Regions from separate parts of the Paenibacillus sp. YAE3 genome, predicted to be linked through region 1. Evidence: riboswitches for the same ligand, from Rfam matches in the RefSeq annotation. Region 1 holds a riboswitch; each other region holds the start of a gene.
The links. Region 1 has a riboswitch for cyclic di-AMP ahead of AC27KL_RS03745 (3D domain-containing protein). Riboswitches for the same ligand answer to the same signal wherever they lie in the genome.
Positions count from the first base shown of each region.

Region 2: linked by a shared signal. The riboswitch ahead of AC27KL_RS18680 (hypothetical protein) and the one ahead of AC27KL_RS03745 (3D domain-containing protein) in region 1 are both predicted to bind cyclic di-AMP.
Region 3: linked by a shared signal. The riboswitch ahead of AC27KL_RS10945 (alpha/beta fold hydrolase) and the one ahead of AC27KL_RS03745 (3D domain-containing protein) in region 1 are both predicted to bind cyclic di-AMP.

Region 1 covers NZ_BAAIYF010000002.1:190,379-198,289, reverse strand. Annotated here, with positions in the region: gene AC27KL_RS03765 (alpha-glycosidase) at 1-880, opposite strand, end outside; gene AC27KL_RS03760 (transporter substrate-binding domain-containing protein) at 1,194-2,000, shown strand; gene AC27KL_RS03755 (amino acid ABC transporter permease) at 2,161-2,820, shown strand; gene AC27KL_RS03750 (amino acid ABC transporter ATP-binding protein) at 2,807-3,529, shown strand; cyclic di-AMP (ydaO/yuaA leader) riboswitch at 3,711-3,865, shown strand; gene AC27KL_RS03745 (3D domain-containing protein) at 3,873-4,529, shown strand; gene AC27KL_RS03740 (polysaccharide deacetylase family protein) at 4,617-5,438, opposite strand; gene AC27KL_RS03735 (NADH:flavin oxidoreductase/NADH oxidase) at 5,656-6,678, shown strand; gene AC27KL_RS03730 (PspA/IM30 family protein) at 6,781-7,449, shown strand; gene AC27KL_RS03725 (DUF350 domain-containing protein) at 7,571-7,911, shown strand, end outside.
Region 2 covers NZ_BAAIYF010000009.1:173,454-181,364, reverse strand. Annotated here, with positions in the region: gene kdpB (potassium-transporting ATPase subunit KdpB) at 1-1,292, opposite strand, end outside; gene kdpA (potassium-transporting ATPase subunit KdpA) at 1,395-3,071, opposite strand; gene AC27KL_RS18685 (potassium-transporting ATPase subunit F) at 3,131-3,208, opposite strand; gene AC27KL_RS18680 (hypothetical protein) at 3,340-3,732, opposite strand; cyclic di-AMP (ydaO/yuaA leader) riboswitch at 3,910-4,085, opposite strand; cyclic di-AMP (ydaO/yuaA leader) riboswitch at 4,195-4,398, opposite strand; tRNA gene AC27KL_RS18675 (tRNA-Leu) at 4,864-4,946, opposite strand; gene AC27KL_RS18670 (helix-turn-helix transcriptional regulator) at 5,085-5,927, opposite strand; gene AC27KL_RS18665 (MFS transporter) at 6,066-7,469, shown strand; gene AC27KL_RS18660 (helix-turn-helix domain-containing protein) at 7,668-7,911, opposite strand, start outside.
Region 3 covers NZ_BAAIYF010000004.1:487,886-495,796, forward strand. Annotated here, with positions in the region: gene AC27KL_RS10925 (carbohydrate ABC transporter permease) at 1-183, shown strand, start outside; gene AC27KL_RS10930 (extracellular solute-binding protein) at 213-1,868, shown strand; gene AC27KL_RS10935 (helix-turn-helix transcriptional regulator) at 1,997-4,234, shown strand; gene AC27KL_RS10940 (helix-turn-helix transcriptional regulator) at 4,236-4,820, opposite strand; cyclic di-AMP (ydaO/yuaA leader) riboswitch at 5,184-5,385, shown strand; cyclic di-AMP (ydaO/yuaA leader) riboswitch at 5,458-5,618, shown strand; gene AC27KL_RS10945 (alpha/beta fold hydrolase) at 5,792-6,616, shown strand; gene AC27KL_RS10950 (AcpB/EbpR/MafR family transcriptional regulator) at 6,690-7,911, shown strand, end outside.

The DNA of each region.
Region 1 (7,911 bases):
ATTTCGGCATGTTCCCGAAAAAGCCGAAGGTATCGTACGTCGCGATTCCGTTTTCGACCCGGACCGGAAATTTGTTGATATGGAACCAGTCCTTATATTTCGATTTTTCCCCGTTTCGGATCACGTCCTGGAACGGCGGGAACTGCTCGCTGCAATGATTGAACACGGCGTCGAGCATGACCCGGATGCCTTTGGCGTGGCATGCGTCGACCACCCGCTTGAGCAGCTCATTGTCCCCAAAGTGCGGGTCGACCTGCTTATAATCGACGATGTCGTATTTGTGGTTGGACGGCGACTTGAACAGCGGCGTAAAATAAATGGCGTTAATGCCCAGATCCGCCAGATCGTCCAGATGGTCCAGCACCCCTTGGAGGTCTCCACCGAAGTAGTTGTCCGTTTTCGGCTTGCCGCCCCAGGCTTCGGTTCCCGGCGGATCGTTGCGCGGGTCGCCGTTCGCGAACCGTTCGGGCATGATTTGATAGAACACGGCATCCTTGGCCCAATCCGGCACTTTGAACACATCGATTTCATGTATGTACGGGAATTCGTAATATCCCCCCGGCGGAGGCGGACAATTGCGGTAAATGCCGCTGTCGACCATGTACACCGTTTCGGAGCCGGCCGAAATGCGGAACCCGTAAGATAAACGTTTGTATTTGGGTTTGACCGCCGCCTCCCAATAATCGAACATTTCGTCGGAGGCCGCCTTGTCCATCGTAATTTCAAAATAGGTGGCCTTCCAGTCGTATTTGTCCCCGGTCATTGCGACGACCGAAGTCACATCGTTTTTTTTCGTTCGGAATCTCAAATGAATGGTCCGCGGATCGTAAGCATAAGCCCACTTGTTGCGGGGCACGTGGTATAAAGCCTCCAATAGCATGACACTGCACCTCCAATAAATCCTCTATATGCTGCCAATCATGCGGTCGCTCGTAACGGTAGTATGCTCCGAAGCATGATTCGGCAATGTATCATGTAGGTTAATTACCAATCTAAAGTCGAAATGAAACGGATAGGTCCAAGTGTCTGGAAATATATTGTAATTAGATGAAATTACGTGAAAATACATTGCATAAAAATGCAGTTTGTTGTACGATAAAACATGTTTTCTGAAAGCTGATTGCGACATGCCATCAAGTCCATACTAGCGTTAATCCAATCAAACAAAGACAAAGAACAAGGGGAGATAGATCATGAAAAAATGGGGTATTTTAACGGTATGCCTGGTGTTGGCCGGAAGTTTGATCGCCGGCTGCGGCAATAAATCGTCCGAGCAGGACGCCGGCCAAACTGGCAGCAAAACGGAAGGGAAAACGATTGTTCTCGGAACAAGCGCCGATTTTCCGCCATACGAATTCCACAAAATGATTGACGGCAAAGACCAGATCGTCGGTTTTGACATCGAAATCGCCAAAGAAATCGCCTCCGACATGGGCGCGACGCTGGAAGTGAAGGACATGGATTTCAAAGCGCTGCTCGGCGAATTGTCCACGGGCCGCGTCGATTTCGTCATTTCCGGGATGACCCCGGACGAAACCCGCAGAAAACAGGTGGATTTCTCCAACAACTATTATAAAGCGCAGCAAGCCGTCGTCGTCCGCGAAGCAGACAAAGACAAATACAAAACGATGGACTCGCTTAAGGGCGTATCCTTCGGCATCCAGACCGGTTCGATCCAGGAAGATATCGCCAAATCCATTCCTGGGGCCCAAATCACCGGCCTCGGCAAAATCAACGACATCATCATGCAGCTGAACTCCGGCCGCGTCGACGCGTCTATCATGGAAAAGCCGGTTGCGGAAGCTTTCATTAAAAACGTCAAAGGTCTGACGATTGCCGAAGCCGTGCCGGAATACGAAGAAGACGGTTATGCCATCGGCGTGAAAAAAGGCAACAAAGAGCTTCTCGACCAGATCAACAAAACGCTGGACCGCCTCAAATCGGAAAACAAAATCGATCAATTCGTATCCGAGGCAAGCGACCTCGCCGCGCAAAAATAAATTCGGCGACATAATAAATAGGCACGGAGGAAAAATATGCGGAAGCCATTTCCGCTATTTTTTCTGCCCCGGGGTGCCGGCGGCATGTCGAATCTATGAGGGATTCCGTGCTGCTTAATAAGCTCCGGTCCCAGTAATATAAGGAGGAACAGACCGTTACATGGACATTTTTAATATTTTTTGGACGTATCGCTCCTATTTCTTCACGGGAGTTCAATACACGCTGCTGCTTGCGGTCATCGGCGTTTTTTGCGGTTTTATACTCGGCATGCTGGTTTCGCTGCTGCGGATGTCCCGGATTCGGGTTCTTCGCTTCATCGGATCCATCTGGGTTGAGTTTTTGAGGGGAACGCCGATGCTCGTGCAGCTGTTCATCATCCATTACGGGCTCGTCTCGTTCGGCATCAAATTTTCAGCCATTGAGTCGGGCGCGATTACGTTAACGATCAACAGCTCCGCTTATTTGGCGGAAATTTTTCGGGCGGGCATTCAAGGCGTCGACAAAGGGCAGGCCGAAGCCGCCCGTTCGCTCGGGATGAGCAAAGCCATGACGATGAGGCATATCGTCCTTCCACAAGCTGTTAAAAGCGTGCTGCCGGCGATCGGCAACGAATTCATTACCATTATCAAAGAATCTTCGATCGTGTCCTTTATCGGGGTCGGCGATTTGATGTATCAAGCCGGGGCCGTCAACACCATCACGTATGATTACCTTAAACCGCTGCTGATCATCGCCGTGATTTATTTCATCATGACGTTTTTGCTTTCCAAGCTGCTTGGTTTGTTCGAAAGGAGGTTGAGAACGGATGATCACCGTTAAAGATCTGCATAAATCGTACGGAAAACTGGAGATTTTGAAAGGCGTCGACATCGAAATCGCAAAGGGGGAGGTCGTCGTCGTCATCGGCCCGAGCGGATCGGGGAAAAGCACCTTCCTCCGCTGCCTGAACTTGCTGGAAGTTCCCACGAGCGGCGAAATCATGTTTGAAGGCGAGTCGATCACCGGAAAACGGCATAACATCAACCTGACCCGCGAAAAAATGGGCATGGTGTTCCAGCAGTTTAACCTGTTCCCGCATAAAACGGTGCTGCAAAACATTACGCTGGCTCCGGTCAAAGTGAAAAAGATGCCGCAGGGCGAAGCTGAAAAAATCGCGATGGACCTGCTGCGGACCGTCGGGCTGGAAGACAAAAAGGATGCTTATCCTTCCCAGCTTTCCGGAGGGCAGAAGCAGCGGATCGCCATCGCGCGGGCGCTGGCCATGCAGCCTCACGTGATGCTGTTCGACGAACCGACGTCGGCGCTGGATCCCGAGATGGTCGGCGAGGTGCTCGAGGTCATGAAAAAGCTTGCCGAAGGCGGCATGACGATGGTCATCGTGACGCACGAGATGGGCTTCGCCAGAGAGGTCGGGGACCGCATTATCTTTATGGACGGCGGTAAAATCATGGAAGAAGGAACGCCTGCCGAGGTGTTCAACAATCCGCAAAATCCGCGAACCAAAGACTTTTTGAGCAAGGTACTATAGAGAACCCATATTTCAAGCTTCGGGCTTCGTTTCCTGCCCGGGGCTTTTTTTGTGCGATTGTAACTTTTGCTTCATTTTTTTTGAAATCTTTTTGCGCGAAAACGCCTTGATAATGGCACTTTTTTGGTGGAAGATTGCAATTTGGTAACATTTTCATGCGCACAGGTTACAAAATTGTGATATATTGAATGAGCCAAAACTTTGGAACGAAAAGTGCGGGGGACCATTTCCACCGTGAATCACCATGTTCACTTGGGGTGAATCGTATTCGATCGTAGGGTTGTCTCCTCAATCCGAACCCGACAGCTAACCTCGCAGGCATGAAGGATTTTAAGGAGGAACTATGAAAAAGAGATTTATGAAAATGAAGTTTTTTGCAGCGGCGCTTGGCATCGCATTGGCGGTACAGGCCGTGCCGGTCCATGCGGATTCCGTCCATGTAGCCAAGGAAGGCGACACTTACTATACGCTTTCGAAACAATACGGCGTGAACCTGAACCAATTGATGAACGCAAATCCGAACATACCGGCAACCAACATTTACGCCGGATTGAAGCTGAACATACCTGCAAGCGAAACGATGAAAGCCTATGCCGATCCTGCTCCGGTGGCGATTTCAGCATCGCTTAACGTCGATTCCGGCGAAAAAGTCGTCGAAGCTTGGGGCAAGACCTTCGCTTATAACAAAACGCTGAAAGTCAAAGCGACGGCATATTCCTCGGCCGCCAGCGAAAACGGCAAATGGGGAGCCGTCGACTATTTCGGGAACCCCTTGGAGCTCGGCACGATCGCGGTCGACCCGTCCGTCATTCCGCTCGGTACGAAAGTGCTCGTAACGGGGCACAGCTTCCCGGGCCTTCCGAAAAAAGCATTCGTGGCGACGGCCAGCGATACCGGCAGCGCGATCAAAGGCAACCGCATCGACATTTTCGTGCCGGGAAGCCCTCAGTCGGTCAGCAACTTCGGTTTCCAGGACGTCGAACTGTATTTCATTAAATAAGATGGCATCCCGTCATCTGCCAATATACCGGAACGCTAAAACAGCCTCTGCGATGAATTCGCGGAGGCTGTTTTGCGATTGAAGCCGTCATTTGTCTTTTTGGATTTTCAGCAGCTTCGGCACGGTCACGAACGTGTATCCCTTTTGCTTCAGTTCGCGAATGACTTCCGGCAAGGCTTCGATCGTTCCGGTCAAATCGGAAGTGCTTCCGCCTCCGGCATGCTGCAGGATGATGGAGCCTTGCCCGGCCGCGGTCATGATGTTTTTTTTGACGGTGTTTTTGCCGATGCCTTTCCAATCCAGCGAATCCACGTTCCAGTTCACGATTTTGTATCCTTCCCGCTTAGCCCAGCGCAGCTGGCTTTCGGTAATGTCCCCGTAAGGCGGCCGGATGAGCTTCGGCTTGTAGCCGGTCAGGCCGTACAAAATGTTTTCCGTTCGGATGATTTGGTCCATGTATTCGGACATGGTCAACTTGTGGAACTGGGGATGGTTGTAGGAATGATTTCCGATGACATGTCCCTCCCGCACGATGCGGGCGACAAGGTCGGGGTGTTTTTTGGCCCGGCTGCCGACGACAAAAAACGTCGCTTTCACTTTGTTTTCGGACAAGATGCGGAGCACCTGCGGCGTAAACCGGGGATCCGGGACGTCGTCGAACGTGAGGGCGATTTGCTTGACGCGGGGGCCGTGGATTTTGAACGTATCCGGATATTTTTTGATCAGCTGACCCAAGGTCAGCGTCTGGTTCTCCTGTCCTTTTTCCGCCCGGCTGGTTGCGCCGGTTTCCTTGGCGGGATGGGAGGGAGAGGGTTCTGTCAGCTTTGCCGCTTGAAGGCCGGGGTCTGGGCAAAGGAGGCTGATCAGAAGCAGCCCCAAACAGGCTTTGCCGAGATAGGCGTTTCTCATAACGGTAATCGGCTCCTTTCGGCGGTGTGCTCATAAATGAAACGGTCTCTACTGTTATGTCCCGAATTGGAAGGAATTATGATGGATGGGCCAAATCCATGCCGCATATTGCCAACATTCCGGGCCGAAGGTGTATAATAATGTGTGCAAACTTGTCCTGTTGAGCAAGATATAGGCATAACCACAAGACTAAAGCTCGCTGAAAGGAGACTTAAGCATGGCGGATTTATTTACACCTTACGTATTAAAGGGATTGTCATTAAAAAATCGGATCGTGATGCCTCCGATGTGCCAATATTCGGTACAGGCTGAAGATGGCGTTCCTAACAACTGGCATTTTGTGCATTATGTTTCCAGGGCGGTCGGCGGAACAGGACTGATCATCGTCGAGATGACGGCAGTGCATCCGGATGGGCGCATCACGAACCGGGATACGGGAATTTGGAGCGACGAGCAGATCCCCGCATACCGCAAAATCGTAAACGAAGTACATACGTACGGCACGCGGATCGGCATTCAGCTGGGGCACGCCGGACGAAAAGCCGAAGACGCGAACCCGCCGGTAGCGCCTTCCGCGATCCGTTTTGACGAGAAATACCGCACCCCGCGGGCGCTGACCACCGAAGAAGTGAAGGAACTTGTGCAGGCTTATAAGGAAGCTGCGAGAAGGGCCGTGGAAGCGGGCTTCGACACGGTTGAAATCCACGGCGCGCACGGGTATCTGATCCATCAATTCCATTCGCCGCTGACGAACCGGCGCGATGATGCCTACGGGCAGGATTTGCCCCTTTTTGGCGAGGAGGTCGTCAAAGCCGTCAAGGAGGCGGTGCCCGAAGAGATGCCCGTCATTATGCGCGTTTCTGCGCAGGAGTACGTCGACGGGGGATACGGCATAGAATACATTGCCGAAGTATGCCGCCGGTACCGGGATGCGGGAGTGGATATTTTTCACGTGTCGTCCGGTGGGGAAGGTCCGGTCGGTTCCAACGGAGGGCCGAAATCCGGTCCCGGTTACCAAGTGAATCTGGCCGAACAGCTGAAGGAAAAGCTGAACGTGCCGGTCATTGCCGTCGGACGGCTTGAAGGTTTCGAGGATGCCCAGAACGTGGTGCTGAACGGGCAGGCGGATTTGGTCGCGGTCGGCCGCGGCATGCTGAAGGACCCTTATTGGGCGTTGCATGCTTCGCAGGCGCTGGAGGGCAGCGCCAAAATTCCGAAACAGTACCTTCGCGGTTTCTGAGAAGCGAAAAAATTTTTTTCGATTTTTGAAACGACTTCGGTTTTGCGCCGTAAAAGAATATCATAAAGAACAAACTCAAACCTTTTAGGAGGAAATGACACGATGGCAATTTTTAAAAGATTACGCGACCTGACGATGTCCAACATTAACGCTATTATCGATAAAGCGGAAGATCCGGTGAAAATGACCGACCAATACATCCGCGATATGACGGAAGATCTTGAGGATGCGGAGAAAGCGGTAGCCGCGCAAATCGCGATCGAGAAAAAATTCAAGCAGCTCTACGAAGAACAACAAGCGCTCGTCGAAAAGCGCACCCAGCAAGCCCATACGGCCGCACAGGCCCAAAACGTGGAACTGGCGCGCCGCGCCCTGGAAGAAAAGAAAGCCGCGGAACAAAAAATGGCGGAATACAAAGCAAGCTACGACCAAAACAAAGCTGCTGCCGACAACCTTCGGAACAAGCTGGACGAAATGCGCAAACAGCTGACCGAAATGAAAAACAAGCGCGAGACGCTGGTAGCCCGTTATAACGCAGCGAAAGCGCAAACCGAAATCAACAAAGCGATGCAGGGCTTCAGCACGGACAGCGCTACAAGCGGCATGAAGCGCATGGAAGAAAAAATGCTGCAAATGGAGGCGCAAGCCGAAGCAAGCAACGAAATGTCCTCCAAAGGCAAATCCCTTGACGACGAGTTCGAACAGCTCGGCAAAGACAAAGCCGTGGAAGACGAGCTTGCCGCTCTGATGAAACAATACGAAAACAAGTAATACCGTCCGTAATTGAAGCGTAAGTTTGTAAAAGCAGCGAAGGGGATTGTGCACCATCCATGTCCCCCTTCGCTGCTCTGTTGTAACAACGAAAAAAGCTGACCTGTGGAGGCACGTGTCAATGGATTTTAACACGATTATGGCGATCCTCGTTTGGACAGGATCCGGAGCCCTGCTCCTGTTTATTCTTATGTTTGTGGACTCGCTGTTCACGAGATACAAGGACTTTGAGGAAGTCAAGGCGGGCAACATGGCGGTGACGACAAGACTTGTGCTGAAGCTGCTTGCGCAAGGTTACATTTTGTCCGCGTCCATTAGCACATCCAACAATTTGCTGGATGCCATCATGGTTTCCATCATTTCGTTCCTGATCTTGCTTGTATTGGAGGCCATCGTCCGGGTGCTTCTCCGGGTATGGGCCAAACTGGAGCTGGACGTCGGCACGCAGCAGGGAAAGATCGG
Region 2 (7,911 bases), on a different contig from region 1:
ACCGCCACGGCCAGCGGAGTGCCGCCTTCCGACGCGATCGCGTCGGACTTCGCCGCCAAATCCTCCGGAATGCTGCCGCCTTGGGCGAGCACCCACCGCCGCACCGCGTCGACCGCGCCTTTGCGGACATGCCGCCCGTCCTGCAAATCGATGCCGCTCATGCGGGTTTCCGCTTTGAATTCGACGAACTCGCCGCCGGCCGCAACCTCCGTGTCATAGGCGAGCTGCTGCTTGTTCATCAGCTCCAGCACCGACCGCCCTTCGGGCGTTCCGTCCTTGAGCGAGCCGACCGCGGCCCAGTACGCGGTTTCGGCAAGCGCCGCTCCTCCGACCGGAATAAATTCGCTCGCCATCCGGTTCCCGTACGTGATCGTTCCCGTTTTGTCCAGGATCATCGTGGTGATGTCGCCGGAGGCTTCGACCGCCTTCCCGGACATGGCCAGCACGTTGAACTGCGTCACCCGGTCCATCCCGGCGATCCCGATCGCGGACAGCAAGCCGCCGATCGTCGTCGGGATCAGGCAGACGAGCAAAGCAATGAGCACCGGGATATCCAGCGGAACGCCCAAATATGCGGCAATCGGTGCCAGCGTGACGACCACGATCAAAAAGATGAGCGTCAGCGTGGTCAGCAGCGTGTTAAGCGCAATTTCGTTCGGCGTTTTCTGGCGCGAAGCGCCTTCGACGAGCGAGATCATCCGGTCGATGAACGACTCGCCGGGATCGCTCGTGATGACGACCTTGATCCGGTCGCTCACGACCCGGGTTCCCCCGGTCACCGAGCTGAAATCCCCGCCCGCTTCCTTCATGACCGGAGCCGATTCCCCCGTAACCGCCGACTCGTCGACCGACGCAAGCCCTTCGATGACCTCGCCGTCGCCCGGGATCATTTCGCCTTGGGACACGACGACGATGTCGCCTTTGCGCAGCTCCGTGGAATTCACCGCGATGATTTCGGAACCGACGCATTTGTTCGCGGACGATTCCTTTTTCGTTTTTTTCAGGGCGTCGGCCTGCGCTTTCCCGCGCCCTTCCGCAAGCGCCTCGGCAAAGTTGGCGAACAATACCGTAAACCATAAGATCAGGAACACCGCCAGATTAAAGCCCGTGCGTCCGGCGGTATTGAAATACCCCGGAAACAGCACCATCAGCAGAACGACGAACGTGCCGATTTCCACCACGAACATGACCGGGTTTTTCATCATGACGACCGGATTCAGTTTAATGAAGCTGCCCTTCAGCGCCTGCTTCACGATGCTTCCCGTCAGCATGCTTTTTCGTTTTCCGTCCATGATTTTCTCCACCTCGTTTATCCATCGCTTAACATGCATTTTTCGATGGGACGCTCCCAGCGAACCATCGCTTCCGTTTGCAAACCATTTCCGACAGGCCCCTTACATCGTCAAAAACTCCGCGATCGGCCCCAGCACGAGCACAGGCAGGAAGGTCAAAGCCCCGATCAGGAGCACCGTTCCGACCAAAATCCCGGCAAACAGCTTCGTATCCGTGCGGAAGGTGCCGATCGATTCGGGAACGGGCTTCTTCCGCGACAACGAACCGGCCACGGCGAGAAGCGCGATGATCGACACATACCGTCCCAAAAGCATGACAAGCCCCGTGCTGACGTTCCAGAACACCGTGTTATCCCCCAGCCCTTCAAAGCCGGAGCCGTTGTTCGCCGCGGATGACGCAAATTCGTACAACGCCTGGCTGAGCCCGTGATACAGCGGATTCGAAAGGGCGTCCGTGCCGAGATGCGTCAGGAACGAAATGGCCGTCGGCGCCAAAATGATCAGCGGATGCGCCAGGATCGCGACGGCGATCAGCTTCATTTCCCGGCTTTCGATTTTGTTCCCGAGAAACTCCGGCGTCCGCCCGACCATGAGGCCGCAAATGAACACGCCCAATATGGCGTACATCAGCATGTTGACCAGCCCGACGCCTTTGCCCCCGAAGACGACGTTCAGCATCATCTGCGCCAGCGGAGCCAGCCCGCCGAGCGGGGTCAGCGTATCGTGCATGTTATTGACCGAACCGGTCGTCGCCGCGGTCGTCACCGCCGTGAACAAAGCGGACTGCGCCACGCCGAAACGAACTTCTTTTCCTTCCATGCTGCCCTGCGAAGCGTCGATGCCCAGCTGATGGATCAGCGGGTTGCCGCTTTTTTCCGAGACGTACGTCAGGGACAGGAACGCCAGGAACAGCACCATCATGGCCGAAAAAAGAATCCAGCCCTGCTTGCGGTTGCCGGCGAAACGCCCGAACGTGTAAGGCAGCGCGGCCGATATCGTCCACATGCTTAAAATTTCGATGACGTTCGTGAGCGGACTCGGATTCTCGAACGGATGCGACGAGTTCGCCCCGAAAAATCCGCCGCCGTTCGTTCCCAGATGTTTGATCGATTCCAGGGACGCTACCGGCCCCATCGCGATATGCTGCACAGCGCCGCCAAGCGTGTTCACGGTCACCGCCTGATCAAGCGTCTGCGGCACCTTCAACCCCACAAGCACCAGGGTAACGATCAACGCGAGCGGCAGGAACACCCGGACATGGGCTTTGACGAAATCCTCGAAAAAGTTGCCGAGTCCGTCCCCGCGGCGGGTTATGCCCCGCATGAAAGCGATCGCCACGGCCAGGCCGGACGCGGCCGACGTAAACATCATCATCGTGATGACGATCATTTGCCCCAAATACGACATGCCGCTTTCCCCGCTGTAATGCTGCAGGTTCGTATTCGTCATAAAGCTGATGACGGTGTTGAAGGACAAGCTCGCCTCCATGTTTCCCGTCCCGTTCGGGTTTGCCGGCAGTCCGCCCATCCATCTCAGCACCGCGTAACTTACGGCCACAAGCACAACGTTCGTCGCCATCATGCTTAAGGCATATGTTTTCCAGCTCATCCCGGAGCGTTTCCGAAGACCGATGACGGCATAAAAAAACTTCTCCACGGGACCGAACATCCGGTCCATCCAGTTCGCCTCGTTAGAAAACACGTGGTAAATATAACTGCCTGCCGGTTTGACCAACAGCAGCAGCACCACGATCACGATGCCTATCTGCAATATATCCAAAATCGTTTCCTCCTCTTATAAGCGGGTGAAGGCGTCTAAGCCTGCTCCGCCCGGCCTTTCTAAAACCGTTCCGGATGGATCAAGGCATACGCCAGGTAGACGAACACAAACGCCGTCAGCACCAAAACCACGATCATCGGCCTTCGCCTCCCCCATCCACGACATGGCCGCACCAGATGAGGAACAGCAAAAAGATTCCGAACACGCCCGCAAGCGTTAAAATCATTAAAAAATCCATCATGGTTCAACGCTCTCCTTGTCAAATCCCTTATTTCAGCAAAAATCCGACTTCGCCGTTCAACGTGTGAATGACGTGATCCGCGCCAAGCCCCCGGTAAATGCCCGGCGAGTGATGCGCCCGGGTGATTACGTAGATGGAATCCGGCGTCCAAGCACGGCAAATTTGCAAGTAACGGCACGTTAAATTCAAACTGTTTTCGAATATAAAAATCCGGCCGATCCGCCACTCAGGCACGACCCATTCCTCCGTGTTGTTGGTATGGAGCCGGATGACTTTGGAGACGCCCAGCTTCTTCAGATCGCGTTCTTCCTTGGCATTGTTCGTCAGTGCGGCGAAAGGCCGCTTGAGATAGATCAAAAGCTTGATAAAATTGCGCCCGGCCTCGTTCGGGGCCGTCACGACGATGAGTTCCTCCTCCACGGCTCTCGCCTCCTTTCGTTTCTGGATCGGGCAATCCGCAACAATCGCACCTTTTATTAAAAATGCTTATCCGAAATGCTGACCCGAATAAAAAAAAGCCGCAGGAAAGAGGATTCTTTCCCGCGGCTTCCAACATCCATGACCAAAGAAAGCCATGAAATATCGCTCACGACGAATGGGGCCTCTCCCGATACGCTTACGAGGTTAGCTGACGGATTCGGGCGTGAGAGTCGCCCTTCCCCCGTCCGGTTTTCGGACAAAGGGATTCACCCCGGCGCCATCCGCTTGTGGAAGCAAACGGCGCGTTGGTTCCCCCGCTTCCGGCCAAAGCCGGAATTCAGCGTTAAAGACGTTTCTATTGACTTTCATCCATTTTGTGCAACGTTGCGTTTTTGGCAATAAAAAACCACAGAGGTCATCCGATCCCCTGCGGCCGATGTTCATCGATCACAAGTTTCATCATTCCTCTCTCAGGCGACGCTTACGAGGTTAGCTGACGGATTCGAGCGGTGAGAGTCGCTCTACCCGCGATCGGATCCATGGCATCCGTTCGCAGGATTCACCCCGGCGCCTCCCTGCCTTCCGACTCTCACACCGGACGACGGGACGCGCGATTGGTTCCCCCGATTTCCGCTTCTTCAAACGGAAATTCAGCGATTTAAAAATGGAAACATGTTCAATTACGATTTGAATCATACACCCGCGTGCATCGGGATGTAAAGGAGACGCGAAATCGTTATCCGCGTAAAATGGCGACCCTATCATACAGGTTATCGCTTACAAAAGTCTTTATCTGCGCCAAGCTCTCGCATGCTCTCTATTTTTCGCGTTTTTGGCAATGGATGCGAAAGCCCCCTTCTATTGCGTTCCTTTGAATGCGGATCCCTTTTTCCGCAAACCGGCCGGGCCCAATCGAATCGTGAACCGTTGCCCTATGGCGACCTAAAAGCATAAAGAATGGAGCAAAACAAAAAAGAGGCCGCGTTGGCCTCTTTCGTTATATGTGAGTCTATGGAATTTCCCGCGGCGGCAAAAGCTTCTTTTTACGAACGAACGCTTGGATAGCGAAACATTGCCTGGTGCAACAAAAAAATCCCTGCAAAACAGGGATTTTCTCGGTCAGATCGTCAATGCGGTAGAGAGGACTCGAACCTCCACGGGCATACGCCCACTACCCCCTCAAGATAGCGTGTCTGCCATTCCACCACTACCGCATAATATTAACTTTTGCAGCAACTCTGTTATTATACACCGATTATCACGATATGTAAATAGTTTATTTCTTTTATGCAGTCCGATCCCTGGGAATATATGAACCGTTGCGTAAAAACGGGCCGTGGACCAAAGCCCATTCATTCCTTCAACAGCTTGCCCAGCTTGGCGACCGTATCACCTTCCGCCGTCGGAACGTTGATCGTGACGGTCAAATCCGGGTCGTCGGACGTCACAAACGAAACCTGCTCGAATTCGAGCCTGCCCGCGGCCGGATGATGAATGATTTTTTTCCCTTCGGGGCCGTTTAAGACGTCATGCCGCGGCCACCACGCCCTGAATTCTTCGCTTGCGCGGTTTAATTCACCGATCATGTCCGTCCACCATGGATCCCCGGCAAATTTGGCGTAGTTTGCCCGAAATTGCGCCAGACGGTGCCGGGCATGGGCTTCCCAACGTTCCCGGAGCAGGCTGCGGACATCCAGGGAGGTAAACGTACGCCAGACGGAGTTGCGTTCCCTTGCCGGCATCGTTTCATATTCTCCATACACCATGCTGGCGATCCGGTTCCATCCCACGATGTTTAAGCGCTGGTCGGTCACGTAAGCCGGGCTTGTTCCCTGCAGGTCCAGAAACCGCTGAAGCGCCGGCGTAATTTCCGCGGCAGCCTCCCCCGAAACGGGGGGATACTGCTGCAAGGCAAGCAGAAACAGATGTCTTTTTTCATCGGCATCAAGCTGCAGGGCGCGCGCGATGCTCTCCGTCACCTGGGAAGATACCTGTATGTTTCGGCCCTGTTCCAGCCACGTATACCAATCGACGCTGATGCCGGCAAGCAGCGCCACCTCGCTGCGCCGAAGTCCCGGAGTCCGCCTGCGCCCCTCCACCTTCAAACCGGCCTGCTCCGGCGTCATCCGGGCGCGCCGGGTGCGCAAAAACTGGGCAAGCTCCCGAAGACGCTCCCCATCCGCTTTTTCCCACAAGTGCTTCTCCTCCCCTTCCCGTTCCCTAGGAGAATTTCTCCTAGGATAAACCCTCATCTAGTCCCATGATAAGAACCATTATACACTTTCCCGGTAACGGCGATGACTGCCGAATTTGCCTTTTACGGAGGGATTGTCTTGGAAAAAGCGATGAACATCCAGTCCGACGGCCGCTGGAAGCCGGCTAAAGCGCTGCTGCTGCTCGGACTGTCGATCGGATACTTTATGGTGCTGCTGGACACGACGGTAGTCAGCGTCGCGCTGCCCGCGATCCGCGCCGACCTTGGCGGCGGGATTTCCGGCCTCCAATGGGTCGTCAATGCGTATACGATCGTGTTTGCCGGCTTCCTGCTCTCGATGGGCGGGCTGGCCGACAAACTGGGAGCCCGCCGCGTCTATGCCGGAGGCCTGGTCCTGTTTCTGGCCGCTTCGGCCTTGTCCGCGGCCGCCCCTTCGCTTGGCTTGCTGATCGCCTTGCGCGCCGTTTTGGGCATCGGAGGCGCGGCTCTGACGCCGGCCTCGCTAGCGCTCGTTGCCCATGCATTTCCCGAACCGTCCGCGCGCGCCCGGGCGCTTGGCATCTGGGCTGCGGTCACCGGGATCGCCATGGCTGCCGGGCCCGTTGCGGGCGGCCTGCTGGCCGATTCGCTCGGATGGCGAAGCATCTTCCTGCTGAACGTGCCGCTTGCCGTCATCAGCTTGGCCATCGTCCTGCGGCTCGGCGCCGAAACCGCCCGCAAGCGGCGGCAGCCCCTGGATTGGACGGGCCAATGGACGGCTGTAACGGCCATCGCCGCGTTATCCTTCGCGCTCATGGAGGGATCGGCTTACGGCTGGGGATCGCCGATCGTGATCGCCGCTTTCGTCCTGACGCTCGTCAGCGCGGCTCTCTTTGCGCGTGCCGAAATGAAAGGCCCCGACCCGCTGCTTCCGCTGGGAATGTTTCGAAACGCAACCGTATCGGCGGGAATGATTGCCGGCATGGCCGTCAATATCGGATTGTCGGGGATTTTGTTCGCGCTGCCGCTCTTTTTTCAACAAGCGCGCGGATTATCGGCTCATACGGCAGGCCTGGCCCTCCTTCCGATGACGATCCCGCTGGCGTTCAATCCGATCGTCACCGGCCGCATCGTCGGCAGGATCGGCGCCAGAATCCCGATGACCGCAGGGTTCCTTCTTGCAGCCGCAGGAACGATCTTCCAGCTGCGAACGGTTTCAACCTCCGATTACGCCCTTCCTTTGATCGGCCTGTTCCTGATCGGCCTTGGAGTTTCCCTCACCATCCCCGCGCTCATGACCGCGGTCATAGGCGCGGTTCCCCGGGAGCAGACAGGCGCCGCATCGGGCGCATTAAATTCGAGCCGGCAGGTGGGCGCGACCTTGGGCGTTGCCATGATCGGCTCGATCCTCGGCGGCACCCCGTCGATGACGGCGGGGATGCGCCTGGGGCTGGCCCTGACTGCGGCCGTCCTGCTGGCCGGGAGCCTGCTGTCGTTTGCCTTTATCGGCCGAAAGGGCCGCAACCCGCGGATTGAACGTTAATGTTCCCAACCACAAAAAAGAGCCTTGCTCCTAAAGCAAAGGCTTCTTTTTTGCGTTGTCCCGGGGCACGCCCCCCTATGATAGCCGCTCCCTGAAGGCTTGCCGCCACCCGGCTGACCAATCGGGATCGACGGTCCATCCTTCCTGCAGGAACAGACGCATGCGTCCCTTCAGGCCGTCGCGTCCGATTCTATTTGCTCATTCGCCGTTCGATTGTTTTTTTCGGTAACGCGTAAACTCGATATATTCCCTTATGAACTCTTTTTCCTTCTCGGACAACGGAACGTCGCCGTCATCCCCTTCCTCCCATGCATATGTACCTGTGTTTTCCTTCAAATGAAAACGCTCCTGGTCTTTGCCCAAAATCAGCCAATCGAGGCTGACGTCGAAAAAGGAGGCAATTTCGATCAGTTTATGGGTACCCGGCGTTGATTTTCCTCTT
Region 3 (7,911 bases), on a different contig from region 1:
CAATCGGTCGATTTGAAAATGCTGTCGCTTGAGGATACGAAAAATGCCGTGGCCAACATGCTTTCCAATATCCAACTGAAATACGCGATCATCGTGTTCACCACGCTGCCGGTCATTTTTACGTACCCGTTTTTCCAAAGGTATTTCATTAAAGGAGCGCTTCTCGGCTCGTTAAAAGAATAGGCTGCGACCATTCAAAGGGGGAAAACGCAATGAAAAAGTGGAAAAAACCGTTCGTATCCGCTATGATGGCGGTTGTTTTAATCATATCCGTAACCGCTTGCAACAGCGGCGGCAGCAACGGCGGCGGGGCCGACAGCAAAAAAGAGGAAGCCGGCGGCAATCCCGAAACCGGGCAGAAAACCGGCAAGCTCCGGCTGCTCGGGCCGGCCGGCTCGAACAAATATATCAAATTCGAGGACAGGGAGAAGTATCCGGTATGGAAGGAAGTCGACAAGATGCTCACCGATGCCGGCTTGCAATTGGATTACGAGCTGGTTCCGGCGGAGCAATACAAAGTGACCATTCAAACCCGGATGGCTTCCGGTTCTTCTCTTCCCGACATCGTGAATATCTCGGCTCTGGACAACACGACGGTACTGAATTTGGCAAAGCAGGGCGTGCTGCTTGATCTGAATCCGCTGATCGAGAAGTACAGCAACGGCAACATCAAAAAAATGTACAACGAGGAAATGACTTTCGCCAAAAAATCGACGACATCGCCTGACGGCAGCATGTACTGGTTTAGCAATCTGCACAAAAAAACATACCAGGGAAATATACCGGCCCCGGTATCCCTGACCATGCTGCTCCGCAAAGATTGGCTGGATAAGCTGAATCTTCCGGTTCCAAAAACAGCCGAGGAATATTCGCAAACCTTAAAAGCATTCCGGGAAAAGGATGCCAACGGAAACGGCAAGCAGGACGAGGTTCTGGTTTACGATCCAAGCGCGTTTAACGGCGCCATCGCTCAATGGTTCGGGCTGGGCACGGATATCACGGCGGTGGATGTCGAAAACAAAAAGGTGGTATCGCCATGGTATCAAGACGGCATCAAAGATTACTTCCGCTACCTGCAGCAGTTAGTAAAAGAAGGCGTTCTCGATACGAGCCTGATCGGGGCGACAGGGGAGCAAAAGCAGCAAAAAATGACGGAAAACCAGGTGGCTTCCTTAACCGACTACAACCTGGAAACGTACCAGGAGCCGACGATCAATGGCGGCGGCGAATTCCTGCCGCTCATGCCGCTCCAAGCGGTTGACAACATCACTCCGGCAGCCCAATTGGAACCGCCGTTCCTCGTATGGCAGAAATATGCGATTACGAAAGACTGCAAGGATGTGGAAGCCGCGATCAAGTTTTTCGATACGATCTATTCGGAGAAATACGCAGATCTTCTGTATTGGGGAATTGAAGGTCAAACGTACAAAAAGGACGCCAACGGGGCAAAAGTATATATCAACAATGTATCGGAAGAAGAGCTGGCCAAAATGGGTCAGGCCACGGGCCGTCAGCTGTTCGGGGATACCGTCTTCCCTCGCGTTCAATTCGCCAACCTCGAGTTTGAGCTGATCGACAAACCTCAGCACAAAATCGATAACGAGTTAAACATCCTGAACTACAAGCCGTATTTCGTCAACATGAACGACATGTATTTGGCCATCCCGGACGATCAGCAGCTCGAAAAGAAGACGAAAATTTTGACCAACTTGACGACGTACTCGCAGGAGCTTGCGACCAAGCTGGCTCTCGGTCAGAAATCGCTCGACAATTGGGATCAATATATCTCCGAGCTGAAGAAGCTCGGGCTGGACGATTTGATCGAAATCAACCAGCAGCTGCTTGACCGGTACAACAGCATCCAATAACGTTAACGGCAACGTCGAACATCCAATAGGGAAAATGGCGGTTATTCGCAAAACGCGCGAAAAGATCGCCGTTTTCCTGCTTTTGCTTTTTATCGTTTGCGTCATACCAACCGGAGGAGGGGTTGTTTTTGCGCTATAAAGGTTTCGGAAGCGGAACGTTCCGCAACATCTTTTTGTCGTATACCGCGATCCTGATCATTCCCATCATCGTATTCAGCTCGCTTAACGTGCAGCGGAACATGATGGAGGAAAAACAACAGCAGCGCCAAAAACAGGCGGCGGATGCCAGCCGGATCGCGGATCTCGTCGACAATAAGCTGAACGAGCTGAAAAACATGGGCAAAATGCTGGGCAACGAAGCCTGGGTGAAAAAGCTGATGCAAAATACGAACGTATACGATCAGGAATTCGACTTGTTCAAGATGCTGGAGATCCGCAAAAGTCTCGATAACGATATCAATTCGCTTGGCATCCTCTCCTTCGGCATGGTCGTGTTCCCCGAAAAAGGCCAGGTTTTGACGCCATGGGGCATTTATCCGGAAGACCGCTTTTTTCAGGGGGTCGCCGCATTCGACGGGCAAACGGAGCGGAAGCTTCAGGCCGCGTTGGCCGAGCAGCAGTATTTCAAGATCATGCCGCCTGTGGACATGAAATTATGGGGCAGCGGCAAGCGGGTCATTCCGGTGCTGCAAAGCCTGGAGGTCGTCAACCATCCGCGCGCGGTTTTGGTCCTTTTTATTGACAGCGCTTACTTTTCCGGTTATATGCATCGTTTTGCCGGGATCGAATCCAAGGAGATCGTCATGTCGTCGCATGGCGCCTTGATTTACCGCCAAACGCGCAGCGCGCCTGGAGACCTTCAGGCCGATTCGGGCCGTTATGCGTTTGAGCTGCCGTCCAAGGCCGGCGATTTGCGGTACACGATTACCTATACCGACAGCAGCGTGATCGGCATCAACAATCTTGTCGGCTCGCTGCTTGCGATCGCGATTTCCGTCGTCCTCGGCGCCTGCATGGCCTTTTTGCTGGCCAAGGTCAGCTACCGCCCGCTCGGCGCCCTGCTGAACAAGCTGTCTGCGGCGGTCCGGATGGAAGACGGGAAGGGCGGCGCCCCAATTTCCGGCTCGGAATACAGCTATATCGAAAAATCGTTCGACCGGCTGCTGCTCGAAAACAAAAACCTCCAGCAATCGATGCAGGATTACGAAAGCGCCGCGAGATCGAACCTGTTTCTGCGCCTGCTGAAAGGGTATTTTACGGATGATCAGCAGGTGAACGGGCTGAAAAAATTCGGCATCGGTTATACCGACGACATGTTTTATTGCACGCTGCTGATCAGTTTCCATGCACTCCGCGATTTGTCCGACATGGAACGGATCCGGAAAATCGAAATGATGACGATCGTGATCGTGGAACAGGCGATGAGCCGTCACCGGCTCGCGTACGAGCTGTTTGAGGTGACCAATGCGGACAAAGCGCTCATTCTTTCTTCTGTCGAGCCGCTTGGCAGCGAAGGGGAGCTGGAGAGCATCGCGGCCGAAATCGCGGGCGAGATCGGGCTGGCCTGCGGCTTTCAGCCGGACGTTTTATGCGGCACGGCGGAAAAAGGGCTGGTCGGCATCAGCAAATCGTATTATGCGGCCAACGAAAGCCTGCAGTATACCCTCTTCGCGAGGGAGCATCTCCCGGTGCAGAAGGAGGAGATTCAGCCAGGCGTCGATTATTATTATCCGACCGATTGGGAGGTTCAACTGATCAATAACCTGAAAATCGGCAACCTGGATACGACGATGCAAATCTTGCACGAAATCAGCGAGGAAAACAAAAAGCGGCGGCTGCCCGAACCGAGCGAAACCAAGCTGGTATCCTTGTTGATGGAAACGATGCTGAGGGTGCTGCATGAGCTGAACCTGGACACGTGCCTATACGCCAAGCAATTCGCGAGCCGGGCGGGAGCGGGGGACATCGGCGGGATGTGGAGCTACGTTTTTGAGGTCGGCACGTTAATTTGCGAACGGAAACGTTATGCCAATACCTCGCCTTCGCTTGCCGTCGGCAGCGAGCTGCTTCAATTCGTGAACCAGAACTACACCAGCGCCGACATTTCGCTGAAGCAGCTGGCGGAAAGATGCGGCATGTCGGTATCCCATGTCTCCAAAATCTTCAAGGAAGTGTCCGGCATCAACTTCTACGACTATTTATGCCGGCTCCGGATGGAAACGGCCAAGGAGCTGCTGCGGGAGAAAACATTCGGGATGGACGATATCGCCCGCCGGGTAGGTTACGAAAACGTCTATTCCTTCAAACGTGCTTTCGTGCGGTACGAAGGCATCAAGCCGGATGAATACGTGGAATCGGCGATCTGAATCAACCGCTCGCCTCGTCCATCTGTCGGCAACGATATTGGGCCGGCGTCATGCCGGTCGCTTTTTTGAAGGCGGTAAAAAAATGGCTTTTCGTCTGAAACCCGGCTTGCTGCGCGATTTCGGCAACGCTCATGTCGGTCTCCGTGAGCAATTCCTTTACCTTTTCGATCCGCATATTCAAAATATAATTGGACAGCGACATTCCGTAATGGTCGAGAAACAATTGACGGGAATATTTGGCGGACAACTCGATGTGGTCGGCGATGCTTTCGACGGATAGTCTTGGATCGTGAATGTGGTATCGACCGAACACCAGAAACAGCCCATTCAAAAATACGGTGTTCCATGTGACGCGCAGCCAGTCATTGGTTGAAAAGAAAAACTCGAAGTTTCTCCATCCTACCCATTGACTTCCCAATAGACCGTCTGAAAGCCGGTAATTCTGAAAGGCAAGCAAATGTCCCAGCATCGGCGTATACGCAAAGACAAGCAGGAACAGCATGCCGGGAAGCGCAAGCAGATACAGATAACGGTTCTTTGCGACCTCATGGATAAATCCGTGATGTCCTCTTTTATTGTTGTTCAATCATTCACCTCCCTGCGATCCATGGAATGAAGATGCCTTATGACACCATTATCGTAGCAGCGGTTCAAAGGCTTTGAATAGTTCTGATTGGTACGAAGGAGTTCTTATATGGCTGATGGGGGGGTATTCATTTTTCCCGCCAAGTTCTGTATCGATCTCGGAAGAGCGCTTGGTTATAACAAGATGAACGATGTATAAATCAAGGAAACGGAAGCTATCGGTTGTAAATGAATGATTGGGCAGGATCAGGGGCCGGAAACCGGCAAAAGCTATAAAAAAGGCCATGAATTCTATTGTAACCAACCTTTACAGTTCGTCGGCTCAGGCGTATATTCAACTCATTATGAAAAATCTTTGGTTCATGAATGGATTACGCTGAATTTTCAATCGCGAAAAGCGGGGGAACCACATCGGCACCGGCATGCATTCCGAGTCTCCATGGATATAGCCGGCTGCTTGGGGTGAATCGGATGAAGAGGCTGTCTTGGATCAGCTTTCCGTCCGTAGGGCAGCTCTCACGGCCCGAATCCGACAGCTAACCTCGTAAGCGTCGCTAGGAGAGAGGAGTGAAACTGTGAGTTGTCAACGAGCACAGGGTATCCGCTCTGTGTTTTTCTGTGCGAAAAAATAACATGAATGTCTATGATCGCTGAATTTCCGTTCCGGCGGAAAACGGGGGAACCGGCCGTGACAACCAACCGTTCGTCACATGGGGTGAATCTTGAAATCGCATTCGAGTAGGGCTACTCTTGGTCCGAATCCGACAGCTAACCTCGTAAGCGTGAGAAGAGAGGCTGCTTTTATACATGCCAAGCAAGGTTTATTTTGCCTTGCCTGAAGAAGCATGGAAAGAGGGTTCCTCTTTCCGTGCTTCTTTTTTTGACATGAGCATTTTGCCGAGGTTAACGAAGGTTCGACCCACATATAAAAAAACACATCGACAGACCATGCATAGCGGGAGGAGAAGGAAGTTGCCTAACATACAAGTGAATGGAACGTCGCTATATTACGAGACGCATGGCAGCGGGGTGCCGATCGTCTTTATTCACGGACATCTTTCATCTCATCATAGTTTTGAGCCTCAAGTGGAATATTTCAGCAAAAGGGCGAAGGTCATCGTCCTCGATTTGAGAGGTTACGGCAATTCGGGTAAATTGAATGTGGAAGTCGAGGAAATCGTCGACACCCAGTGCAGGGACCTGAAAGAGCTGCTGGATAAGCTCGGCTTGCCGAAGGTGACGCTGGTCGGCTGCTCGAGCGGCAGCCTGCTGGTGCAAAAATTCGCGGAAACCTATTCGGACCGCGTCAACGCGCTTGTGCTGGTGGATAGTTATTTTTACGGGCCGTGCGGCCCTTTCGGCACGAAAAACGGCATCTGGAAGCTGCTGGAGGCCTGCAGCTGGATTTCCTATTATCTTCCCGCCGAGTTTTTTCTCCGGTCGCTGCGCGTAACGTATCACAGGTGGATTCCGGCCTACAGCATTTTAAGGAACGAGCTGTTTCATAAACGGCCGACCGAGTCGATCAAACAACGGATGGCGCTGCTTAAGGCGGATATCGATCCGGTGTTGTCCCGGCTGCGGATGCCGGTGTTATGCGTGGCCGGCAGGCAGAGCGAATGGTTCGTCAACCAGATGAACAAGGCGGTGGAGCGGTTCGCCTGCGCCCAGAAAGCGGTGATCGAGGACGCGATTTATCCGAGCCATTTGTGCCAGCCGCGGGAATTTAACCGCATTCTGCTCAATTTTTTGATCGACCAAAAGCTTTTCCGGATGGAGCAGCAGCATTCGGGCTGAAAACGGCTTCCGCCGGCAACAATGAGGGATGTGCCGCTAGGTTCGGCGGAAAGCATCCGGCAAAGGTGATGACATGAATAAGGAATACAGGCAGCTGAAATCGCTGCTGAAGCTGCTGGACCGGGAAGAACGGTGGTTTACGTTCGCAGAGGTGGAAAGCGAGATGGGCGTATCGGACAAATCCGTCCGTAAGATCGTCGAGTCCGCCATCCCCCTGCTGCCCCCGTCCATGCAGATCGAGGTATCCAGGGGGAAGGGCATCATGTTCCGCCGGGACCGGCATGGGACAAGCATTCAGGAAGTTTTGGAACCGCTGCTTCGGGAAACGCCGTATTTCCGCCTGATGCAGCGTTTGTTCATGCATGACGGCAACACCTCCGCCGAGGAGGTAGCGGAAGAGCTGTATATGAGCTTTTCTTCGTTCAAAAAATGGATCATCCAGCTAAACCGGGACGAACTGCGCCCGTTTCAGCTGCGGATCACGTATTCGGCGCCGGCGCTGAAAGGAAACGAAATCCATGTCCGCTATTTTTTATGGAAGCTGTTCACCGAGGCTTATCCTTATACCGGATGGCCTTTTTCGAATGCCGATTACGCGCGTCTGGACGGCTGGGTGGCCGAGATCGAGCGGGAAAACGGAATGATTTATTTTTTGAACGCAAAACGGAGTTTGTCGTTCCTGATCGCGATCGTGCTCGAAAGGGTCAAGCAGGGGCACCGGGTTGCGCTTAAAAGCGGAAGCTACGCATGGGAACGCCATCCGTTTTTCGGGCCGGTCCTGAAGATGTCGGAAAAGCTGGCTGCGGCGTACGGCGTCGTGTTGCCCCGCGAAGAGGTTTATTTTTTGCAGTCGATGTTCAGCTTGAGCCAGTATCACGGCAAGGACGGGTTCCCTGTATTCGGGGGAAGGGCCCTTGCTTCGGAGCAGGAAGACGATGCAGAAAGCCGGATGTCCGGCCTGCTCATTTCGATTCTGGAAAACGCATTTCCGGCGCTGAACGCCAGCTCCCGTTTCCTGGCCGAAATCCGGGAATTCATGGACAAGCTGCGCATCGATAACGCCATTCCCGAGCTGATGGCCGTCTCGCACAGCCACCTGACCGGGTATATCCGCGACAAGGAGCAGCCGATCTATGCGGCGGTATCGGAATGCATGCGGCAATGGCAGCGGAGTTTTCCCGAGCTCATGTACAACGACTATCATTTGACCAAACTGACGTTTATGGTCAGCGCCAGCCTCCGGTATAAAAGCAAAAAGGCGTTTTTGATCATCGGCGAGGAGTTTTCGGTGCGCC